Regions from separate parts of the Streptococcus sp. FDAARGOS_192 genome, predicted to be linked through region 1. Evidence: a T-box and tRNA genes for the amino acid it is inferred to sense, from the RefSeq annotation. Region 1 holds a T-box; the other holds one or more tRNA genes.
The links. A T-box is a leader RNA that pairs with one kind of tRNA and senses whether it is charged. The one in region 1 lies ahead of ileS (isoleucine--tRNA ligase), so its partner is inferred to be a tRNA-Ile.

Region 1 (3,478 bases):
TATGCGAGACAGTTCAATAAATTGACACACCCAAAAGTTTTGGGAGCACTGATTAATCAACTTGGTCTTGATCGTCAAGTATTTGGAGATATTATTCTTGATGAAGAAGGACGTGTTCAATTTTCCATTGCTTCTCATTTAGCAAGTTATGCGATAATGACGATTACTAAGATTGGAAATGTTTCGGTTACTCTAAAAGAAGTAAGCAAAGACGATTGGATTTCAAATCAAGAAAACTATTCACAATCTTTTGTTTTACTTTCCAGTATGCGTCTTGATAATGTGTTGGCGACGGTACTAAACCTATCCCGTTCTAACGCCTTAAAACTTATTGCTTCTGGAAAAGTTAAATTAAATTATAGACAAATTGAGAAGGCTAATCAGACGGTTATGATTGGTGATATGATTTCGGTTAGAGGTTATGGTCGATTTCGACTAGCTCAACAAGACGGATTTTCAAAGTCCGGGAAAGCTAAAATCGTTATTGAAAGTCTGTTAAGACGGAGAAAAAAGTAGTTATTTAATTTAAACCATCAGATATGGTAATGAAAAATAAAGGAGGCCTGTAATGGCTATTACAGCACTTGATATTAAAGATAAACAGTTTACAACTAAATTTCGTGGATATAATGAGCAAGAAGTTGATGAATTTCTTGATATTATTGTAGATGATTACGAAGATTTGGTTCGTGATAATCGTGAACTTGCTGCTCGTGTAAAAGAGCTTGAAGAAAAATTGGCTTATTTTGATGAAATGAAAGAATCATTGAGTCAATCAGTTATTTTGGCTCAAGAAACAGCTGAAAAAGTTAAAGCTTCAGCGGCTGACGAATCAGCTAACTTGATTAATAAGGCTAACTTCAATGCTACTCATTTGGTTGAAGAAGCTAAATCTAAGGCATCTGAAATTCTTCGTGATGCAACAGATGAAGCCAAACGTGTTGCCATCGAAACGGAAGAACTTAAACGTCAAAGTCGTGTCTTCCACCAACGCCTATTGGCTGCAGTTGAAGGTCAGCTTAGCCTAGCAAGTGCTCCAGAATGGGGTGAATTGTTGCAACCAACAGCTATTTATCTTCAAAATTCAGATGCTGCCTTTAAAGAAGTTGTTGAAAAAGTTTTGGATGAGCATGTACCTGATTCAAATGATGCAGCTTCATTTGATGCAACTCGTCAATTCACTCCTGATGAAATGGCTGAACTTCAACGTCGTGTTGCTGAAAGTAATAAGCAAGTTGAAGATTTCTCTAGTCCAGAAGTTGATGAAACAAACGAAGTGGTTTCAACTCCTGTTGATTTTGGTATTCCAGATACTTTCGAGAGTGAAGTAGCAGATTTCCCAACTTCAGCACCAGTAGATGAAGTTTGTGATTTGCAACCTGAGTCAACAGGTGAAATTAATCTTAACGAAACACAAACGTTTAAATTGAATATTAGCGAATAAGAAAAATACAACTTACCAAGTATATTAACAGCGAGTGGGAGATGGTGTGAGTCCCACATTCCCTATTTGGATAGTTATCATTTTCAAGCATTCTAACTGAACTAAGTAAGTTAGAAGGATGGTCCTCCTTACGGACATATGAGGGAGCAAATGTTTTTTTGCTCTGAATTAAGGTGGTACCACGAGCTTTCGTCCTTTTTGATGAAGGCTCTTTTTATTTAGTAAATTAATTTAAAGAGGAGATATAATGAAACTCAAAGAAACCTTAAATCTAGGTAAGACAGCTTTTCCAATGCGAGCTGGACTTCCTAACAAAGAACCAATCTGGCAAAAAGAGTGGGAAGATGCTAAGATGTATCAACATCGTCAAGAGTTGAACCAAGGTAAACCTCACTTCACTCTTCATGATGGTCCTCCGTATGCCAATGGTAATATTCACGTTGGACATGCGATGAATAAAATTTCTAAGGATATCATTGTTCGTTCAAAATCAATGTCTGGTTTCTATGCTCCTTACGTTCCTGGTTGGGATACGCATGGTCTTCCAATTGAGCAAGTGTTGGCAAAACAAGGTGTGAAACGTAAAGAACTTGATCGTGCTGAATACCTTAAGATGTGTCGTGATTATGCACTTTCACAAGTTGACAAACAACGTGAAGATTTCAAACGTCTTGGTGTTTCGGCTGATTGGGATAACCCATATGTTACTTTGACACCAGACTATGAGGCTGCACAAATCCGTGTATTTGGTGAGATGGCTAAAAAAGGTTACATCTATCAAGGTGCAAAACCAGTTTATTGGTCATGGTCATCAGAATCAGCACTTGCTGAAGCTGAAATCGAGTACCATGATTTAGTTTCAACTTCACTTTACTATGCCAATAAGGTTAAGGATGGTAAAGGAGTACTAGATACAGATACATATATCGTAGTTTGGACAACAACACCATTTACAGTAACAGCTTCACGTGGTTTGACTGTTGGTGCTGATATTGAATATGTTCTCGTAAAACCTGCCGGAGAAGACCGAAAATTTGTCGTTGCTTCTGAATTACTTAATAGTCTTTCAGAGAAGTTCGGTTGGACAGATGTGGAAGTATTTCAGTCATACCGTGGTGAAGAATTGAATCAAATCGTCACTGAACACCCATGGGATACAGAAGTTGATGAGCTTGTTATCCTTGGTGATCACGTAACTACAGATTCAGGTACAGGTATCGTCCATACGGCTCCTGGTTTTGGTGAGGATGACTATAACGTAGGTATTGCTAATGGCCTTGAAGTTGCCGTAACCGTTAATGAGCGTGGTATCATGATGGAAAATGCTGGCCCTGATTTTGAAGGTCAGTTCTACGATAAAGTGGCGCCAATCGTTATGGAAAAACTTGGTGATTTGCTCCTTGCTAAAGAAGAAATCTCACACTCATACCCATTTGACTGGCGTACGAAGAAACCAATCATTTGGCGGGCTGTGCCACAATGGTTTGCCTCTGTTTCTAAATTCCGTCAAGAGATTTTGGATGAGATTGAAAAAGTTAAATTCCATTCTGAGTGGGGTAAAGTTCGTCTTTACAACATGATTCGTGACCGTGGTGACTGGGTAATCTCTCGTCAGCGTGCTTGGGGTGTGCCACTCCCAATCTTCTATGCTGAAGATAAAACACCAATCATGACTGAAGAAACAATCGAACATGTGGCTAAACTTTTCGAAGAGCATGGTTCAGTTATCTGGTGGGAACGTGATGCCAAAGATCTTCTTCCAGAAGGCTTTACACATCCAGGTTCACCAAACGGAGAGTTTACTAAAGAAACTGACATTATGGACGTATGGTTTGACTCAGGTTCATCATGGAATGGTGTCGTTGTTAACCGTCCTGAGTTGACTTATCCAGCTGACCTCTATCTCGAAGGTTCAGACCAATATCGTGGATGGTTTAACTCCTCACTTATCACATCTGTTGCTAATAATGGTGTTGCACCATACAAACAACTCTTGTCTCAAGGTTTTGCGCTTGATGGTAAGGGTGAAAAGAT
Region 2 (3,478 bases), 740 kb from region 1:
GGAGTGCTTAGCAATAGCGAAGGTATGAATTGAAGCCCCAGTAAACGGCGGCCGTAACTATAACGGTCCTAAGGTAGCGAAATTCCTTGTCGGGTAAGTTCCGACCCGCACGAAAGGCGTAATGATTTGGGCACTGTCTCAACGAGAGACTCGGTGAAATTTTAGTACCTGTGAAGATGCAGGTTACCCGCGACAGGACGGAAAGACCCCATGGAGCTTTACTGCAGTTTGATATTGAGTATCTGTACCACATGTACAGGATAGGTAGGAGCCTATGACCTCGGGACGCCAGTTTCGAGTGAGGCGTTGTTGGGATACTACCCTTGTGTTATGGCTACTCTAACCCAGATAGGTTATCCCTATCGGAGACAGTGTCTGACGGGCAGTTTGACTGGGGCGGTCGCCTCCTAAAAGGTAACGGAGGCGCCCAAAGGTTCCCTCAGAATGGTTGGAAATCATTCGCAGAGTGTAAAGGTATAAGGGAGCTTGACTGCGAGAGCTACAACTCGAGCAGGGACGAAAGTCGGGCTTAGTGATCCGGTGGTTCCGCATGGAAGGGCCATCGCTCAACGGATAAAAGCTACCCTGGGGATAACAGGCTTATCTCCCCCAAGAGTTCACATCGACGGGGAGGTTTGGCACCTCGATGTCGGCTCGTCGCATCCTGGGGCTGTAGTCGGTCCCAAGGGTTGGGCTGTTCGCCCATTAAAGCGGCACGCGAGCTGGGTTCAGAACGTCGTGAGACAGTTCGGTCCCTATCCGTCGCGGGCGTAGGAAATTTGAGAGGATCTGCTCCTAGTACGAGAGGACCAGAGTGGACTTACCGCTGGTGTACCAGTTGTTCTGCCAAGAGCATCGCTGGGTAGCTATGTAGGGAAGGGATAAACGCTGAAAGCATCTAAGTGTGAAGCCCACCTCAAGATGAGATTTCCCATGATTTTATATCAGTAAGAGCCCTGAGAGATGATCAGGTTGATAGGTTAGAAGTGGAAGTGTGGTGACACATGTAGCGGACTAATACTAATAGCTCGAGGACTTATCCAAAGAAAGTAACTGAGACATATTGACAACGATTTGGTTTCTTGATACAGTATAGATATTCAATTTTGAGTTGAGAATACTCAGAGTTAAGTGACGATAGCCTAGGAGATACACCTGTTCCCATGCCGAACACAGAAGTTAAGCCCTAGTACGCCTGATGTAGTTGGGGGTTGCCCCCTGTTAGATACGGTAGTCGCTTAGCGCATAGGGAGTTTAGCTCAGCTGGGAGAGCATCTGCCTTACAAGCAGAGGGTCAGCGGTTCGATCCCGTTAACTCCCATAGGTCCCGTGGTGTAGCGGTTATCACGTCGCCCTGTCACGGCGAAGATCGCGGGTTCGATTCCCGTCGGGACCGTCAAGTAGAAATATTTGAGACTCGTTAGCTCAGTTGGTAGAGCAATTGACTTTTAATCAATGGGTCACTGGTTCGAGCCCAGTACGGGTCATATATGCGGGTGTGGCGGAATTGGCAGACGCACCAGATTTAGGATCTGGCGCTTAACGGCGTGGGGGTTCAAGTCCCTTCACCCGCATTAGAAAAGTTAGCCGGCTTAGCTCAGTTGGTAGAGCATCTGATTTGTAATCAGAGGGTCGCGTGTTCAAGTCATGTAGCCGGCATAAAATGCGAACGTAGTTCAGTGGTAGAACACCACCTTGCCAAGGTGGGGGTCGCGGGTTCGAATCCCGTCGTTCGCTTGAGGAGCCGGGGTGGCGGAACTGGCAGACGCACAGGACTTAAAATCCTGCGAAAGGAAACTTTCGTACCGGTTCGATCCCGGTCCTCGGCATAATATAATAATGAGCACCCTTAGCTCAACTGGATAGAGTACCTGACTACGAATCAGGCGGTTAGAGGTTCGACTCCTCTAGGGTGCATTTTATCGGGAAGTAGCTCAGCTTGGTAGAGCACTTGGTTTGGGACCAAGGGGTCGCAGGTTCGAATCCTGTCTTCCCGATTTATGGCGGTGTAGCTCAGCTGGCTAGAGCGTCCGGTTCATACCCGGGAGGTCGGGGGTTCGATCCCCTTCGCCGCTATATATATGGATTTCTTGGACCTTTAGCTCAACTGGTTAGAGCACTCGGCTCATAACCGAGCGGTCGTAGGTTCGAGTCCTACAAGGTCCATATATTAATTATAATATTTGGAGGATTACCCAAGTCCGGCTGAAGGGAACGGTCTTGAAAACCGTCAGGCGTGTAAAAGCGTGCGTGGGTTCGAATCCCACATCCTCCTTATAATTAACGCGGGATGGAGCAGCTAGGTAGCTCGTCGGGCTCATAACCCGAAGGTCGTAGGTTCAAATCCTGCTCCCGCAATATGGCTCGGTAGCTCAGTTGGTAGAGCAATGGATTGAAGCTCCATGTGTCGGCGGTTCGATTCCGTCTCGCGCCATTTTTGTTAAGCGGGTGTAGTTTAGTGGTAAAACTACAGCCTTCCAAGCTGTTGTCGCGAGTTCGATTCTCGTCACCCGCTTTATTTGGATATTTTAGCCAAGCATTTGCTTGGGCGCGTAGCTCAGATGGTTAGAGCGCACGCCTGATAAGCGTGAGGTCGGTGGTTCGATTCCACTCGTGCCCATATTGGAGAATTACTCAAGAGGCTGAAGAGGACGGTTTGCTAAATCGTTAGGTCGGGTAACCGGCGCGGGGGTTCGAATCCCCCATTCTCCGTAGTATTATGACGAATTATCTTTAAGATAATTCGTTTTCTTTTTTTTGAGGTGACAAAATGAAAAATAGTTTTTATCGATTTCTTCTTTATGGGTTTATTATTTTTCTATTTTTTGTAATGCTTTTTTCTTTTGTCTTTACTAATAAAAAATTAACCAAGGATATCTCGTCTAATGTTTCGGGTTTCGTTACCAAAGTAGACTCAGTGGTTTCAGTTCCATTTACTGCTTTATCAAAATCTCATAATGTTATTTCTGATCTCTTATCAACCTATAATGAGAATCAAGATTTAAAAAAATCTTTATCGAATTTAGAAAATCAATCATCTATTATTTCTAACTTGCAAGAAGAGAATGATTCTTTAAGAGCTTCGCTTAATCTTTCGGACAAGCTAAGTCGTGATACTGTTCTCACTGCTGAAGTTTCTATGCGACCTTCTGTGACTTGGTTAAAAGAGTTAACGATTAATGTCGGTAAGTCTAAGAATGTTAGTAAATCTATGCTAGCAACTTCTAATGGTGGAGTAATTGGTTTTGTAACTAAGGTATATGATGATACTACTACTATTTCTTTACTTTCTAGTAGTTCTAGTGATAGTTACCTTGCTTCTAGCGTCAAATCAGAGGATGATAACCAGATTTTCGGGATTATATCTCGTTATGATAATAAAAAGAAGCTGTTAGAGATGACACAACTCAATTCATCTTCTAACGTTAAGGTTGGGACTGAAGTAGTTACAAGTGGTCTTGATGATGTATCAGTAAAG

Region 2: it encodes a tRNA-Ile, which carries the amino acid that the T-box ahead of ileS (isoleucine--tRNA ligase) is inferred to sense. The anticodon was not compared.

The regions. Positions count from the first base shown of each region.
Region 1 is NZ_CP020431.2:387,932-391,409, forward strand. It holds gene A6J31_RS03025 (RNA-binding protein) at 1-516, shown strand, start outside; gene A6J31_RS03030 (DivIVA domain-containing protein) at 569-1,444, shown strand; T-box leader at 1,431-1,644, shown strand; gene ileS (isoleucine--tRNA ligase) at 1,692-3,478, shown strand, end outside.
Region 2 is NZ_CP020431.2:1,852,122-1,855,599, forward strand. It holds rRNA gene A6J31_RS09520 (23S ribosomal RNA) at 1-1,044, shown strand, start outside; rRNA gene rrf (5S ribosomal RNA) at 1,128-1,243, shown strand; tRNA gene A6J31_RS09530 (tRNA-Val) at 1,249-1,321, shown strand; tRNA gene A6J31_RS09535 (tRNA-Asp) at 1,324-1,396, shown strand; tRNA gene A6J31_RS09540 (tRNA-Lys) at 1,415-1,487, shown strand; tRNA gene A6J31_RS09545 (tRNA-Leu) at 1,493-1,574, shown strand; tRNA gene A6J31_RS09550 (tRNA-Thr) at 1,587-1,659, shown strand; tRNA gene A6J31_RS09555 (tRNA-Gly) at 1,666-1,737, shown strand; tRNA gene A6J31_RS09560 (tRNA-Leu) at 1,744-1,829, shown strand; tRNA gene A6J31_RS09565 (tRNA-Arg) at 1,844-1,917, shown strand; tRNA gene A6J31_RS09570 (tRNA-Pro) at 1,924-1,997, shown strand; tRNA gene A6J31_RS09575 (tRNA-Met) at 2,003-2,076, shown strand; tRNA gene A6J31_RS09580 (tRNA-Ile) at 2,093-2,166, shown strand; tRNA gene A6J31_RS09585 (tRNA-Ser) at 2,186-2,275, shown strand; tRNA gene A6J31_RS09590 (tRNA-Met) at 2,285-2,358, shown strand; tRNA gene A6J31_RS09595 (tRNA-Phe) at 2,362-2,434, shown strand; tRNA gene A6J31_RS09600 (tRNA-Gly) at 2,445-2,515, shown strand; tRNA gene A6J31_RS09605 (tRNA-Ile) at 2,547-2,620, shown strand; tRNA gene A6J31_RS09610 (tRNA-Ser) at 2,625-2,712, shown strand; gene mreC (rod shape-determining protein MreC) at 2,771-3,478, shown strand, end outside.